4 regions of the Streptomyces sp. 1331.2 genome follow, and region 2 is predicted to be linked to each of the others. Evidence: riboswitches for the same ligand, from Rfam matches in the RefSeq annotation. Region 2 holds a riboswitch; each other region holds the start of a gene.
The links. A riboswitch is a leader RNA that binds a small molecule or an ion and turns the genes downstream of it on or off. The one in region 2 is predicted to bind cyclic di-AMP.
Positions count from the first base shown of each region.

Region 1: another riboswitch for cyclic di-AMP. It lies ahead of CRP52_RS23765 (C40 family peptidase); the one in region 2 lies ahead of CRP52_RS40465 (LysM peptidoglycan-binding domain-containing protein).
Region 3: another riboswitch for cyclic di-AMP. It lies ahead of CRP52_RS40355 (transglycosylase family protein); the one in region 2 lies ahead of CRP52_RS40465 (LysM peptidoglycan-binding domain-containing protein).
Region 4: another riboswitch for cyclic di-AMP. It lies ahead of CRP52_RS05225 (glycoside hydrolase family 16 protein); the one in region 2 lies ahead of CRP52_RS40465 (LysM peptidoglycan-binding domain-containing protein).

Region 1 is NZ_OBMJ01000001.1:5,523,349-5,526,536, reverse strand. Features, by position in the region: gene CRP52_RS23770 (C40 family peptidase) at 1-95, opposite strand, end outside; gene CRP52_RS23765 (C40 family peptidase) at 319-1,440, opposite strand; cyclic di-AMP (ydaO/yuaA leader) riboswitch at 1,451-1,604, opposite strand; gene CRP52_RS23760 (C40 family peptidase) at 1,943-2,980, opposite strand; gene CRP52_RS23755 (NYN domain-containing protein) at 3,180-3,188, opposite strand, start outside.
Region 2 is NZ_OBMJ01000001.1:2,982,430-2,985,617, forward strand. Features, by position in the region: gene eno (phosphopyruvate hydratase) at 1-571, opposite strand, end outside; gene CRP52_RS40465 (LysM peptidoglycan-binding domain-containing protein) at 864-1,643, opposite strand; cyclic di-AMP (ydaO/yuaA leader) riboswitch at 1,649-1,817, opposite strand; gene CRP52_RS12555 (cytochrome P450 family protein) at 2,028-3,188, opposite strand, start outside.
Region 3 is NZ_OBMJ01000001.1:1,020,429-1,023,616, forward strand. Features, by position in the region: gene CRP52_RS04400 (hypothetical protein) at 1-636, shown strand, start outside; cyclic di-AMP (ydaO/yuaA leader) riboswitch at 1,079-1,246, shown strand; gene CRP52_RS40355 (transglycosylase family protein) at 1,254-2,531, shown strand; gene CRP52_RS04410 (hypothetical protein) at 2,699-2,899, shown strand; gene CRP52_RS04415 (LacI family DNA-binding transcriptional regulator) at 3,020-3,188, opposite strand, start outside.
Region 4 is NZ_OBMJ01000001.1:1,220,093-1,223,280, forward strand. Features, by position in the region: gene CRP52_RS05225 (glycoside hydrolase family 16 protein) at 1-1,284, opposite strand, end outside; cyclic di-AMP (ydaO/yuaA leader) riboswitch at 1,286-1,450, opposite strand; gene CRP52_RS05230 (MoaF-related domain-containing protein) at 1,806-2,135, shown strand; gene CRP52_RS05235 (alpha/beta hydrolase) at 2,158-3,188, opposite strand, start outside.

The sequences.
Region 1 (3,188 bases), 2.5 Mb from region 2:
GCGCTGCCGCTGGTCGCGACACCCAGCGCGGTGGTGGCGGCCGCCGTCAGCACCAGCGCACGGGCGAGCAGTTGGGAACGGCGGTGCACGGGCATGGCGGCAGCAGCTCCAATCCTGCGGTTCGGCCCCGCCGCCGCACTGCGGGCGGCCGTCGAGCGGGAGTCCGGTGGCAGACGTTAGCGAGTCCGGGCAAGCGAGTCCAAACCCCTCCCGACCCGAATATTTGACCCGTAATCGGACATCGGCCCGAACCGCGGACAAAGCCGCAGGCCCGGCCTTCCCTGACGGAAGACCGGGCCTGGCGGCGTCGGGCGGGAGTCAGACCCGCACGATGGAGGTCAGCGGCATGTTGGTGACGGCCTCGTAGCGGACGCTGGCACCCGGCTTGGGCGCGTGCAGCACCTGGCCGTTGCCCGCGTAGATGCCGACGTGGTGGGCGTCGCTGTAGAAGATCAGCAGGTCGCCGGGCTGGGCCTGGGACAGGTCGGTGCCGATCCGGGTGCCGGCGTTGGCCTGCTCCTGCGAGGTGCGCGGCAGCGAGACGCCGACCTGGTTGAACGACCAGACCATCAGACCGGAGCAGTCGAAGGAGCCCGGGCCCACGGCGCCGTAGACGTACGGGCTGCCGATCTTCGAGGCGGCGACGGACAGTGCAGCGGCACCGCGGGAGCTGCCGGGCGCGGCCGGCTTGACGACCGGCGAGGCCGGGCTCGTGGCGATGTCGCCGCGGCTGTTGTCGCGCGAGGCGCGGTCCGCGGCCTGCTGCTGGGCCTTGGCGGCGTCGGCCTGGGCCTTGGCGTCCGCGGCGGCCTTGTCCTCGGCCGCCTTCAGCGCCGCGCGCTCCTGGTCGGTGAGGGTGTTGAGCAGGGCCTGGGCGGCGTTCAGCTTCTTCTGGACCTCGTCCTTGGAGGCCTTCAGCTGCTGGGTGGTGGACTCCAGCTCGGCGAGCTTGCCCTGGGCCTCGGTGCGGTCCTGGTCCAGCTTGCGCTGCTGCTCCTGGAGCTGCTTCAGCTGATTCCTCTGGGTGTCACCGGCCTGGTTCAGCGCACCGGCCTGGTTGAGGAAGTTGTCCGGGCTGGAGGAGAACATCAGCTGGACGGTCGGGGATATGCCGCCGTTGCGGTACTGCTCCCCGGCGATCTCGGCGAGGCCGCCCTGCAGATCGGTCACCTGGGCCTGCTGGCGGGCCACCTGGTCCTGCAGACCGGAGACCTGCTTCTCCAGCGTCTGCTGCTTCTCCTGGGCGGCGTTGTACTGCTCGGTCGCCACCTCGGCCTGCTCGTTGAGCTGGTCGACCTGCTCCTTGACCTGGTCCTTGGTCGGCTGCGGGTCGGCGTGCGCGCCGGACTGCGCGGAGAGGGCGACGGCTGCGGCGGCGACACCGGTCAGGATCGAGACCCGGGCACGGCCTGCTGGCTTGGGACGACGATGGGACGCCACGAAGGCGGACTCCTTCTTCCTGCGTCCGCCTACCGGGTGAGCTGACGGGTTCGGGCCGGAAGCATGCCCTACGACGCCTCACGGCCGTTCTACCGGCCGACCTGGCGCCGATTCACCCCGGAGGAACGTGGTTCCCCGGCTCCGCTCCGCAGCGCCCCCGACCACTGGGCTCCCCTGTCGGGCAGTCGCTTCGACCTGCCCCGCTGCCTCGCGAACTCGGCGGTAACCACCGCCGCCACCCGGGCTGGGTGATCGACAGTGCGGTGGTTCGGGGCACGACCCTAGTAACTGAACCGTGATCGGTTCAAATCCTTGTCAGAAAAAAGACGGAAGATTACCCAAGTTCTCTTGTGAAAATGACCGATGGTGATCGCTGCCGTACGCAAGGCTGATCAGGTCTCACCAGTCGGTCGCAAAACGACGGAAAGCCGCGCGCCACCCCCGACCGGAGGTGGCGCGGATCACAGGGCCGAAACCCGGGCCCCTTCGGCGTGTCGGGCCGTCAGACCCGGCGGATCGTGTTGATCGGCATCGCGTCGGCCTTCATCACCTTCACCACGTCACCGGTGTGCGGCGCGTGGACCACCATGCCGTTGCCGATGTACATCCCGACGTGGTGCATGTCGCCGCCGTAGACGACCAGGTCGCCCGGCTGCGCCGCGGCCAGCCCGGGCACGGCGGTGCCGTAGTGGCCCTGCTCCTGCGAGGTGCGCGGCAGCGAGACGCCGGCCTGCCCGTACGCCCAGACCATCAGGCCCGAGCAGTCGAAGGTGGTGGACCCGGTGGCGCCCCACACGTACGCGGAGCCCTGCTTGCTCATCGCCTTGGACACCGCGACGGCCGCGTAACCGCTGGCCGGCGGCAGGCTGCTGAGGTCGACCCGGTCGCTGCCGCGCGAGGCGCGGTCGTCCTGCGCCTGCTGCGCCTTCAGCGCCGCGCGCTCGGCGGAGCTGAGCGAGTTCAGCAGGTCCTGGGCGGCCTTCAGCTTGGTGTTGACGTCCGACTTGGCCTGGTTCAGGTCCTTGGTGGTGGAGTCCAGCGAGGCCAGCACCGCGGCCGCCTCGGCCTTCTCCTGGTCCAGCCGGCGCTGCTGCTCCAACAGCCCCTTGAGCGCCTCGGCCTGGGTGGTGCTGGCCTGCTGGACGGTGGAGGCCTTCTCCAGGTAGCCGGACGGGTCGGAGGAGAGCATCAGCTGGACGGACGGGTCGATGCCGCCGGTGCGGTACTGCTCGCCCGCCACCTCGGCCAGGCCGCCCTGCAGCTGGGTCATCTGCTCCTGGCTGCGGGCCACCTGGTCCTGCAGCTGGTCGGCCTGCTTGCGCAGCTGGTCGGCCCGCTCCTTGGCGCCGTTGTACTTCTCCGCCGCCTGCTCCTGCTCCTGCTGGAGCTGGTCGATCTGCGCCTTGACGTCCGTCGTGTTCGGCTGCGGCGCGGCGTGCGCGGCCACCTGGGCGGAGAGCGCGACCGCGGTCGCAGCCGCAGCAGTGAGCACGGAGACTCGCGCGCGGCTCGGCTGCTTGGGACGGCGGTGGGAGGCCAAGGGCCCGGCTCCTTCTTCCATCGGACTCACCCGATCGGACGAGATTCCGGAAAATAGGTTTGACGCCAGACCCTAGTGAAGATCTAACCGATTTGCCACTCCCCCAAAGGCGTGAAGTCCGTTTCCCACACTGACTTCACCGGAAGCGCACACCGTCGCGAAACCCGCACCGACCAGCCGTCATGCCGCCCGACCGAGGTCAGGGCCG
Region 2 (3,188 bases):
CCTTGAGGGTGTGGTAGACCTCGACGCCCCAGCGGACGGCCTCGGAGAAGGACTCCGCGCCGATCGGGGCGATCATGAACTCCTGGATGTCGACGTTGGAGTCCGCGTGCGAGCCGCCGTTGAGGATGTTCATCATCGGGACCGGCAGGACGTGCGCGTTCGGGCCGCCCAGGTAGCGGAACAGCGGCAGGTCGCTGGCCTCGGAGGCGGCGTGCGCGACGGCCAGCGAGACGCCCAGGATGGCGTTGGCGCCGAGCGAGGACTTGTCCGGGGTGGCGTCCAGGTCGAGCATGGCCTGGTCGATCAGGCGCTGCTCGGTGGCGTCGTAGCCGACCAGCTCCGGGCCGATCTGCTCGATGACGGCCAGGACGGCCTTCTCGACGCCCTTGCCGAAGTAGCGGTTCTTGTCACCGTCGCGCAGCTCCAGCGCCTCGAAGGCACCGGTGGAGGCACCCGACGGGACAGCGGCACGACCCGTGCTGCCGTCGTCGAGGCCGACCTCGACCTCGACCGTGGGGTTGCCGCGCGAGTCGAGGATCTCACGGGCTACGACGACATCGATGGACGGCACGAGGCATCTCCTTGCGGAAGCAGGTCCGGCTGACGCTGGTGCTGTCGGCGGGACGATTGCGGAGTCGTTACGGACCAGAGCCTAGCCGCCCGGGCTCCCGGGGCCACGTCGGCCTCGGTTCCGTCTCAGCGTGTGGCCCCGCTACGCACCGGTAGTTCACCTGCTTGTCCCAGCTTCGTCGCACCGGGGCGGACGAGGCCGACGAACGCGGACGGAGGGGGCCGGACGTACCGGCTCCCTCCGCGCGTCGCGCCGGGGGACGGCCCGGGCGGGTCGGCCCGGGCGGCTCGGCTCAGCCGAGGTGCAGCACCTGGCCGGGCAGGATCAGGTCCGGGTCGCCGCCGACGGTGGCGTGGTTCTGCGCGTACAGCTCCTGCCAGCCGCCGGACACGCCCTGGGCGGCGGCGATCGTCGACAGCGTGTCGCCGGAGCGGACGGTGTAGTCGTGGCCGGACGCCGGCGCGGCCTGCTGGGGAGCGGCGTGCTTCGGCGTGTACTGCGGCGCCGACTGCTCGACGGGCTTCTCGGCCTGCTGGGGGGCGGCGTGCTTCGGCGTGTACTGCTGCACCGGCTTCTGGGCCGACTTGGCGGCGGGCTTCGCGGCCTGCGGTTTGGCGGTCTGCTGGGGGGTCTGCTGCTTGGCGGCGGACTGCGGCTTGGCGTCCGCGGAGGTGTCCACCGAGGCCGGGGCGCCGCCCTTGGTCAGACCGGCCTTCTGCGAGCAGACCGGCCAGGCGCCCGGGCCCTGCGAGGCGAGCACCTTCTCGGCGACGGCGATCTGCTGACCCTTGCTGGCCTGGTTGGCCTGCGGCGCGTACGCGGTGCCGCCGTACGCCTTCCAGGTGCCGGAGGTGAACTGCAGGCCGCCGTAGAAGCCGTTGCCGGTGTTGATGCTCCAGTTGCCGCCGCTCTCGCACTGGGCGACGGAGTCCCAGGTGGAGGCCGGGGCGGCGGAGGCGCCGGTGGCGGTGAGGAGCGGCAGTGCGAGTCCGACGCCGGCCACACCGGCGACGGCGATGGCCTTCTCGGCCTGGGTACGACGACGGTGACGGCCAGTTCCAACGAGCAGCATGAAGAGGTCCCTCTCCGCACGCCTGCGAGGTGAGCTGTCGGGTTCGGACCGGGAGGTGGCCCGGCCGCCGTGTGCGGAAAAGATTCCGCTCGGGCGGCTTCACCCCAAGCCGTGGGAGGACGGCAACAAACCTGGTTCCCCCGCCCCTGCCCAGGGTTCTGGTCGGTTTCCCGTGACGCGGCGGGCAGGATTCGGCGTTCCGCGCACGAGGTCCGCAGCTGCGAACTCCAGGGAGAGTAGACAGAACATCAGACCGATCACAAGCTCATATCGCAGATATCACACAGAAATTACGGCGCGTGGCCGATCGCCTACCAACGGCGTCGCTATGTCCGGTTTGATGGGCGTTCATACCGCCGTCGAGGGCCCGTCGGCGACACCGCGTCAGCGTGTCGAGGCCGCCGGCGGCGCGTGCGGGGACCGGCTCTCCGGCGTGAATTCGACCGGAAGTTCCCGCAGCCCACGCATGATCAGACCACCCCGCCAGCGCAGATTCTCCGGACTCTCCGCGAGCCGCAGATCGGGCAACCGGGAAAGCAGCGTGGCCAGCGCGGCACGCCCCTCCAAACGGGCCAGCGGGGCGCCGATGCAGTAGTGGATGCCGTGCCCGAACCCCAGATGGGGATTGTCCGTTCGGGCCAGGTCCAGGGTGTTCTCGTCCGCGAACCGGGCCGGATCGCGGTCCGCCGCCGCCAACACCACCAGCACCGGATCGCCCACCGGGATGTCCACCCCGCCGATGGCCAACGGCCGCGTCGCGAACCGCCAGGTCGCCAGCTCCACCGGCCCGTCGTAGCGCAGGAGTTCCTCGATCCCGGTGTCCAGCAGCCCCCGCTCGCCGCGCGCCACCGACTCCTGCAGCAGGCGGCGCTGCTCCGGGTTGCGCAGCAGCGCGTACGTCCCGTTCCCGATCAGGTTCACCGTCGTCTCGAAGCCGGCGAAGAGCAGGATGAAGGCCATCGCCGCGGCCTCGTTCTCCGTCAGGTGCTCGCCGTGGTCGCTCGCCCGGATCAGGCCCGAGATCAGGTCGTCCCCGAGGTCCGCGCGCTTGCGGTGGATCAGCTCCAGCAGGTACGCCCGCATCCGCTTCACCGCCCGCCCCACGCCACCGCGTTGACCGCCGCCGTGCCGGATCATCATCCCGGCCCAGTCGCGGAAGTCGTCCTGGTCCTCCGCCGGCACGCCCAACATGTCGCAGATCGCGTAGATGGGGAGCGGGAACGCGAACTCGTGGATCAGGTCCGCCGAACCGCGCTGCGCGAAGCCGTCGATCAGCCGGTCCGTGAGCTGCTGCACCCGCGGCTCGAACTCGGCCACCCGGCGCGGGGTGAACGCCTTCGACACCAGCCGGCGCAGCCGGGTGTGGTCCGGCGGGTCGATGTTCAACAGGTGGGTCATCAGGTCCGCCTGCCGCTCCCCCGGGATGCCCACCCGGCCGGTGCGGTGCGCCTGCTCGCTGTGGTGCGCCGGGTTCTTCGACAGCCGGCCGTCCGCGAGCGCCTGCCGGGCATCCGCGTACCTGGTCACCAGCCAGGCCTCCACCCC
Region 3 (3,188 bases), 2.0 Mb from region 2:
GTGCCGCTGGTACCCGGTCCGCACGGCTTCCTGCCCGAACTCCACGCACTCGCCGCCGAATACGGCGCGCAGGTCACCGACGCGCTGGGCCCGCACCCGCTGCTCGCCGAGGCCGTCCACGTGCGGCTCTCCGAGGCCGGGCTGGCCCGCGCCGACCGGGCCCGGCTGTTCGCCATCGCGACCGCCGCGGACGGCGTGGTCCTGACCACCGCCGGCGGCGAGGACGCCGCCGCCGCGGCCGGCATCACCGGCGTGCTGCTGGCGGCCCGGCTGGCCGTCCCGGTCGTGGCCGCGGCCCTCGACGTGCCCGGCTCGGTGGCCGCGGCCGTCGACCACCTCAAGGAGACCGGCTCGCAGCGCCCCGCGCTGGCCCCCCTGGTGATCGGACCGGAGGCCGACTCCGAGCTGCTCGCCACGGCCGCCGAGGAGACCGGCTGCCCGTCGGCCGCGCCGCTGGGCGCGTACCCGGCCGTCGGCCAGCTGATCGCCTCCACCTACCTGGCCGCGCTGCCCGTGCCGTCCGCGGAGGAGCTCGCGCGGGCCGAGGCTGAGGCCGCGGCCGCCGCCGAGGCCGAGGGCACCGTGGAGGGCGCTCGCGGCGCCCACGCGGCCGGCCGGGAGTCGTTCGAGCGGTAATGGACACCGCGCGCCCGCCGGTGCGCACGAAGGGCCTGGAGCGGCTTCCGTTCCGGGCCCTTCGCTTTGCTCCCCTTGTTCCGTACGGGAGTTAAGAAGGCAATAAAGAGGAATGTCCGATCTGGTGTCATTTGCAGGTAATTGCTCTGCGGCCCCTCAGGCGCTCGAATCACCTCCCCTCCCCCGGCTCGACGCATGCGCCGTTCCGCGCTTCGACGCGCCGTCACACTCTTCCTGAGGCGGAGACAGTTGTGCATATCCGCAACGATATTGCCGAAAAACGATCATTTCCGATCATGAAATCCCGTCGTTTTGGTGATTCCCGCTAAACCGTGATGAGGGTCACAGGTGTTTGCAGTTTGAACTTAAGTCTGCTTAACGTGCTCCCCGTTCGTGACCACACGGACCCAGTTCATCCGCAACGCCGAGTCCTGCCGTCGGGTGTCTGGTAGCGCGAAAACGCACCACGGCAGGAGCGGGGGACCCACAGGTAAGTCGCCCCGGACCGCTCTCCGGAACGGTCCAGGGCTAGGGGTGAAGCCGCGCATGCGCGGCCGGGCAACTCCAGCCCGAATCCGACAGCTCACCTCGCAGGCGTGGGAGAGGACTGCGTCTTCATGCTTCCCACCAACGGCACCCGTCTGTCCGGCCGCACCCGCCGCGTGATCGCCGCCATCGGCGTCGCGGGCGTCGGCCTCACCGTCCCCTGCCTCGTGTCGGGCAACGCCTCCGCCGCCTCCGTCGCCACCTGGGACAAGGTCGCCCAGTGCGAGAGCAGCGGCAACTGGAGCATCAACACCGGCAACGGCTTCTACGGCGGCCTCCAGTTCACCTCCAGCACCTGGGCGGCCTTCGGCGGCACCGCGTACGCCCCGCAGGCCAACCAGGCCACCAAGGACCAGCAGATCGCCGTCGCCGAGAAGGTCCTCGCCTCGCAGGGCCCGGGCGCCTGGCCCGTCTGCTCGGTCCAGGCCGGCCTGACCAAGGGCGGCGCCCCGGCCGCCGTCGACACCTCGGCCGCCGCCAAGCCGGCCGCTCCGGCCGCTCCGGCCGCTCCGGCCGCGAAGCCGACCCAGGCCCCGGCCGCGAAGCCCGCCAAGCCGGCCGCGCCCGCCCAGGACGACGCCCAGGCCACCACGGACTCCGCCGCCGGCAACTGGGCCCAGAAGCACCAGCAGCAGGCCCAGAGCGACGACTACACCGTGGTCGCGGGCGACTGGCTGTCCTCGATCGCCGACAAGCACAACGTCCAGGGCGGCTGGCAGCGGCTCTACGAGCTCAACCGCGCCACCCTGGCCGACGGCCCGGACACCATCTACCCGGGCCAGCACCTGTCCTTCGGCGACCGTGGCCAGGCCCAGCCGTCGGCCTCGGCCGACCAGTCCTCCTCGGCCACCTCCGGTTCGGAGTTCAGCTGGTTCAACCGCTCGCAGAAGTCGGGTCAGTCCGCGAACGGCGGTTCCGTGAACGCCAAGCCGGCCGCGCAGACCCAGACCCCGGCCGCCAAGCCGGCCGCCCCGGCGCAGACCGCCACCGGCAGCATGGCCGCCGCGGTCTCCTTCGCCGAGTCCAAGGTCGGCCAGGCCTACGTCTACGGCGGCACCGGTAACGGCGGCTGGGACTGCTCCGGCCTGACCCAGGCCGCGCTGCGCGCCGCGGGCGTCTCCATCCCGCGCGTCGCCGCCGACCAGGCCGCTGCCAGCACCCACGTCTCGCTGGACAGCCTGCAGCCGGGCGACCTGCTGTTCTGGTCCAACAACGGCCAGGACTCGGGCGTCTACCACGTCGCCATCTACGTCGGCGGCGGCAAGTACGTCGAGGCCGCCAACCCGAGCGCGGGCGTCCGCGAGCAGACCATCGCCAACTGGGCGCCGGACTTCGCCGGCCGCGTCTGAGGACGGTGAGCGGCTGACGGCTGACCGCCGACCGCCGACCGCTGAGCGCCGACCGCCCACACCCCCGGGGAGAGTCCGACCACTCTCCCCGGGGGTTCCGGCGTATCCCGTGGTCAAACCCGGCTCCCAGCGGGCATGCTGCTGCTTCGCACCCGAGGAGGAGTCACATGGCCCAGGTCACCGTCACGCTCGACGCGAACCTAGCGATCGACGCGATGATGCTCTCCGGCACCAAGAGCCCGCAGGACGCCGTCGAGCTGATCCTGCGGGACTACCTGGCCCGCGGCCGCCGCACCGAGAGCCGTACCGGCGAAGCCGCCGACGGCCACCGCCTCACCGCCGACCGCCTGACCGCCCAGGAGGGCTGAACCGACGCACGCCGAAGGGCCCCGGAGCGCAACTGCCCTCCGGGGCCCTTCACTTGGGCCCTGCCCCCGGTCGTCGGCAGGCCGCACACCCGCCTCCGACCGGACCTCCCGACCGGCGGCTCAGCGCGCGCAGGCCCCGGTGGACCCGCGCATCACCAGCTCCGGCTGGAACATGAACTCGCCGCGCTGGGCGGCGTTCCCGCCGACCTCCTCCAGCAGCGCATCCACCGCCGCCGTGGCCATCGCCTCGACCGGCTGCCGGATCGTGGTCAACGGCGGCTCGGTGAAG
Region 4 (3,188 bases), 1.8 Mb from region 2:
GATCGGGGCGGTCCCCTGCGGAGCCGGGTGGTACTGCCCCGCGCACACCGAGAGGTTGAGGATCAGGTACGCCGACCAGGTGGCGCCGACGCCCTTGCCGTCCGAGAAGACCTTGACGCCGTTGACGTACCAGTCCACCGAGGTGGCGCCGTAGTAGGTACCGATGGTCACCCACTGGTCCTTCGCGATGGCGCTCGCGTCGGTGTAGTACTTCGGGTTGCCGGGGTTGACGTGGTTGGTCAGCTCCAGCAGGTTCGGGTTGTCGGGGTGGTACTCGAAGGAGTCGATCTCCCCGTTGCCGTTCTTCCAGGTCCACAGGGCCGGCCAGGCGCCGCTGCCGGCGGGCAGCTTGACCCGGGTCTCGGCGTAGTCGCCGGTCTTGACCTGGAAGCCCTCGCTGGAGCCCTCGGTGGTCAGGAATCCGGTGTTCCAGGACTGCTTGCCGTTCTCCAGGGCCGGGCCGCCGGAGGTGGCGGTGAAGGTGGCGACCCCGTTGGCGACGCTGACGTTGTTCTTGTTCAGCCAGTCCAGCTTGTTGTCGTCCGGGTTGTGGTTGCCGTACTTGTACGCGGTGCTCTTGTCGCCGACCCAGCGCTGGCCCCAGCTGATCGGGCTGGTGAACTCGTCGGACCAGGTCAGCGACTTGCCGGCGACCGGGGAGGACGGCGCCGGGGTGGTCGGGGCAGCCGTGGCGCTCGGGGTCGGCGTCGCGCTCGGGGTCGGCGTCGCGCTCGGGGTCGACGTGGCGCTGGGGGTGGCGGTCGGCGTGCTGGTCGGCGTGGCCGTCGGGGACGGGGTCGGCGTGGCCGTCCCGGAGGCCGAGACCACCAGCTGCTGCGCCGGCAGGTTGTGCCAGGCGCCGCCGAGGTCCTGCCAGAAGCCGAACTGGCTGTACGTCCCGGCGGGCAGGGTGCGCGCACCGCTGGTGAAGTTCACCCCGCTCGGGCAGATCTGCACGTTGGAGGCGTTGCCGGGGAAGTCCAGGTTGGTGCCGCGCGCGTCGCGCACACCCACGCCCACGGTCTTCGCGGTGAAGCACGCCGAGGAGTGCAGACCGAGCGAGGCGGTGGTGGCCTGGCCCGCGACCATGGTGGCGGGGCCGAGGCGGTCCTGGGTGACGGTCGGCGCGGTGGCCGCCTGGGCGCCGGTGACGGACGGCAGTCCGAACAGGCCGGAGCCACCGATGGCGAGCGCGCCGGTCGCGGCGAGGGCGGCGTTGCGGCCGCGGTGGGAGGGGCGGGCGTGGCGCGGCGCACGACGCCGGGCAGCGGCAGGCTGGGGCATGGGGTGACCTCTGCGACGCCTGCGAGGTTAGCTGTCGGGTTCGGGCTGCAGTTGGCCCGGCCGTCTGTGGAGCGGCTTCACCCCTAGCCACGGCCGTACGAGGAACGCACGGACCGGGCGCCGACCTTGGTTCCCCCGCTCCTGTCCGCTCCGGTGCTCGGTGACCCGCCGGCGGGTGGACAGGACTCGGCGTCCCGGCGGCGGGGTCCGCGTGGGCGGACGACCGTTGCAGGCTAGGCAGGCCGTACGTGAACGGACAACTCCCTCGGGCCGGTTGTCGTGCAGCTCACAGTGGTGTCGATCAACGACACTGTGTGGCGGGCGAGTTGATCAAGTCCCGCGGCCGGGGCGCGGCGCCGGTGGTCTCGTCGAGGCCGCCGGGGGTGTCGGCCGGACGCGGCGGTGGCGGACCGTACCGTGGCAAAGATCTGACCGAGTGCACCCGGTCGGATAAATTGGAGGCCGGAGATCTTCCGCAGTGCACAAGAGCACCGAACCCGGAAACGAGGAGCCGCCCCACCATGACCGCGTCCCTGCCCGCCTTCGCCGGCCGCACCTACCTCTTCCGGGCCGACAACGGCGCGGCCTTCCGCAACACCTACTCGGCCGACGGCACCCGGCTGCGCTGGGAGGGCCTCGGCGAGTCCGCGGGCCAGTGGGAGGACGTACGGCTGCACGTCGCCGAGGTCGCGCCGAAGGTCTACTTCGTCAGCTGGACGGAGCAGAGCGGGATCACCGTCAGCCATGTGATGGACCTCGACAAGCTGACGGTGCGCGCCTTCTGGACCTTCGAGGGCGAGGGCGGCCGGGTCGGCGAGCTGCACGCCGGGACGCTGGAGCAGGTGGCCTGAGCCTGAAACGGCCCGAGGACGCTCAGACGGTCTGGTTCGGCACCTTGAGGTGCTGGGAGAGCCACTCCAGCGAGGACGGCAGCAGCGCGCTCCACGTCTCGAAGTTGTGGCCGCCGTTCTCCAGCATGCTGTACGAGACCTTCATCGGGCTCTGCACCGCGTCGACGAAGGCCTCGGTCTCCTGGCGGTAGCTGCCGTCGCCCTTCTTCGTGCCGGCCAGCAGCACGGACACCTTCGGCTGCGGCAGGTTCTTCAGCCGCCACATCAGGTTGGCCTCGTCGCGGCGCTGCTTGCTGCCGCCGAACAGGTCGCCGGTGGTCGGGTCGTCGGCGGCGTCGTAGTAGGCGGAGAGGGCGACGGCGGTCGGGAAGACGTCCGGGTGGCGCATGGCCAGCTTGAGCGCGCAGTAGCCGCCCGTCGAGTTGCCCATGAAGGCCCAGGCCTGCGGATCGGACGAGACCCGGAAGCTGGCCTGGATCGCCGAGGGCACGTCCTTGGTGAAGTACGTGTCCGACTGCGGGCCGTTGGGGATGTCCTCGCACTCGGTGTCCTGCGGCAGGGCGGGCGAGGGACGCACCAGGACCATGACGGTCGGCTGCATCCGGCCCTCCTGCAGCAGCTTGAGCGCCGCGCCGGGGTAGTTGAAGCGGGTGATCAGGTTCTCGGCGATTCCTGGGAATCCGGTGCTCACGATCACGGCCGGGAACTGCTTCTGTGCGTACTCCGGCTGGAAGTACTGCGGGGGCAGGTAGACGTAGCCCTCGGTGGACAGCCGGCTGACCGCGCCGTCGATCCGGACCTTGCGGATCTCACCGGACTGGCCCGGCTCGCGGCCCATCGCGCCGCCACCCTTGACCGAGGCGTGGCCGATCGTCTCCACCAGCAGGCGGCCGGAGGCGTCCGCCTTGTTGTGGATCACCACCGGGCCGGTGTCACCGGTGCCCAGCAGGTCGCCCCAACTGCTGTAGAAGGCGAAGTAGTTGTTCGCGACGAGGCCGAGCGCGGCGAGCACCGCCAGCTGGGTGGCGAGCAGCGCACCGATCCGGCCGAGCA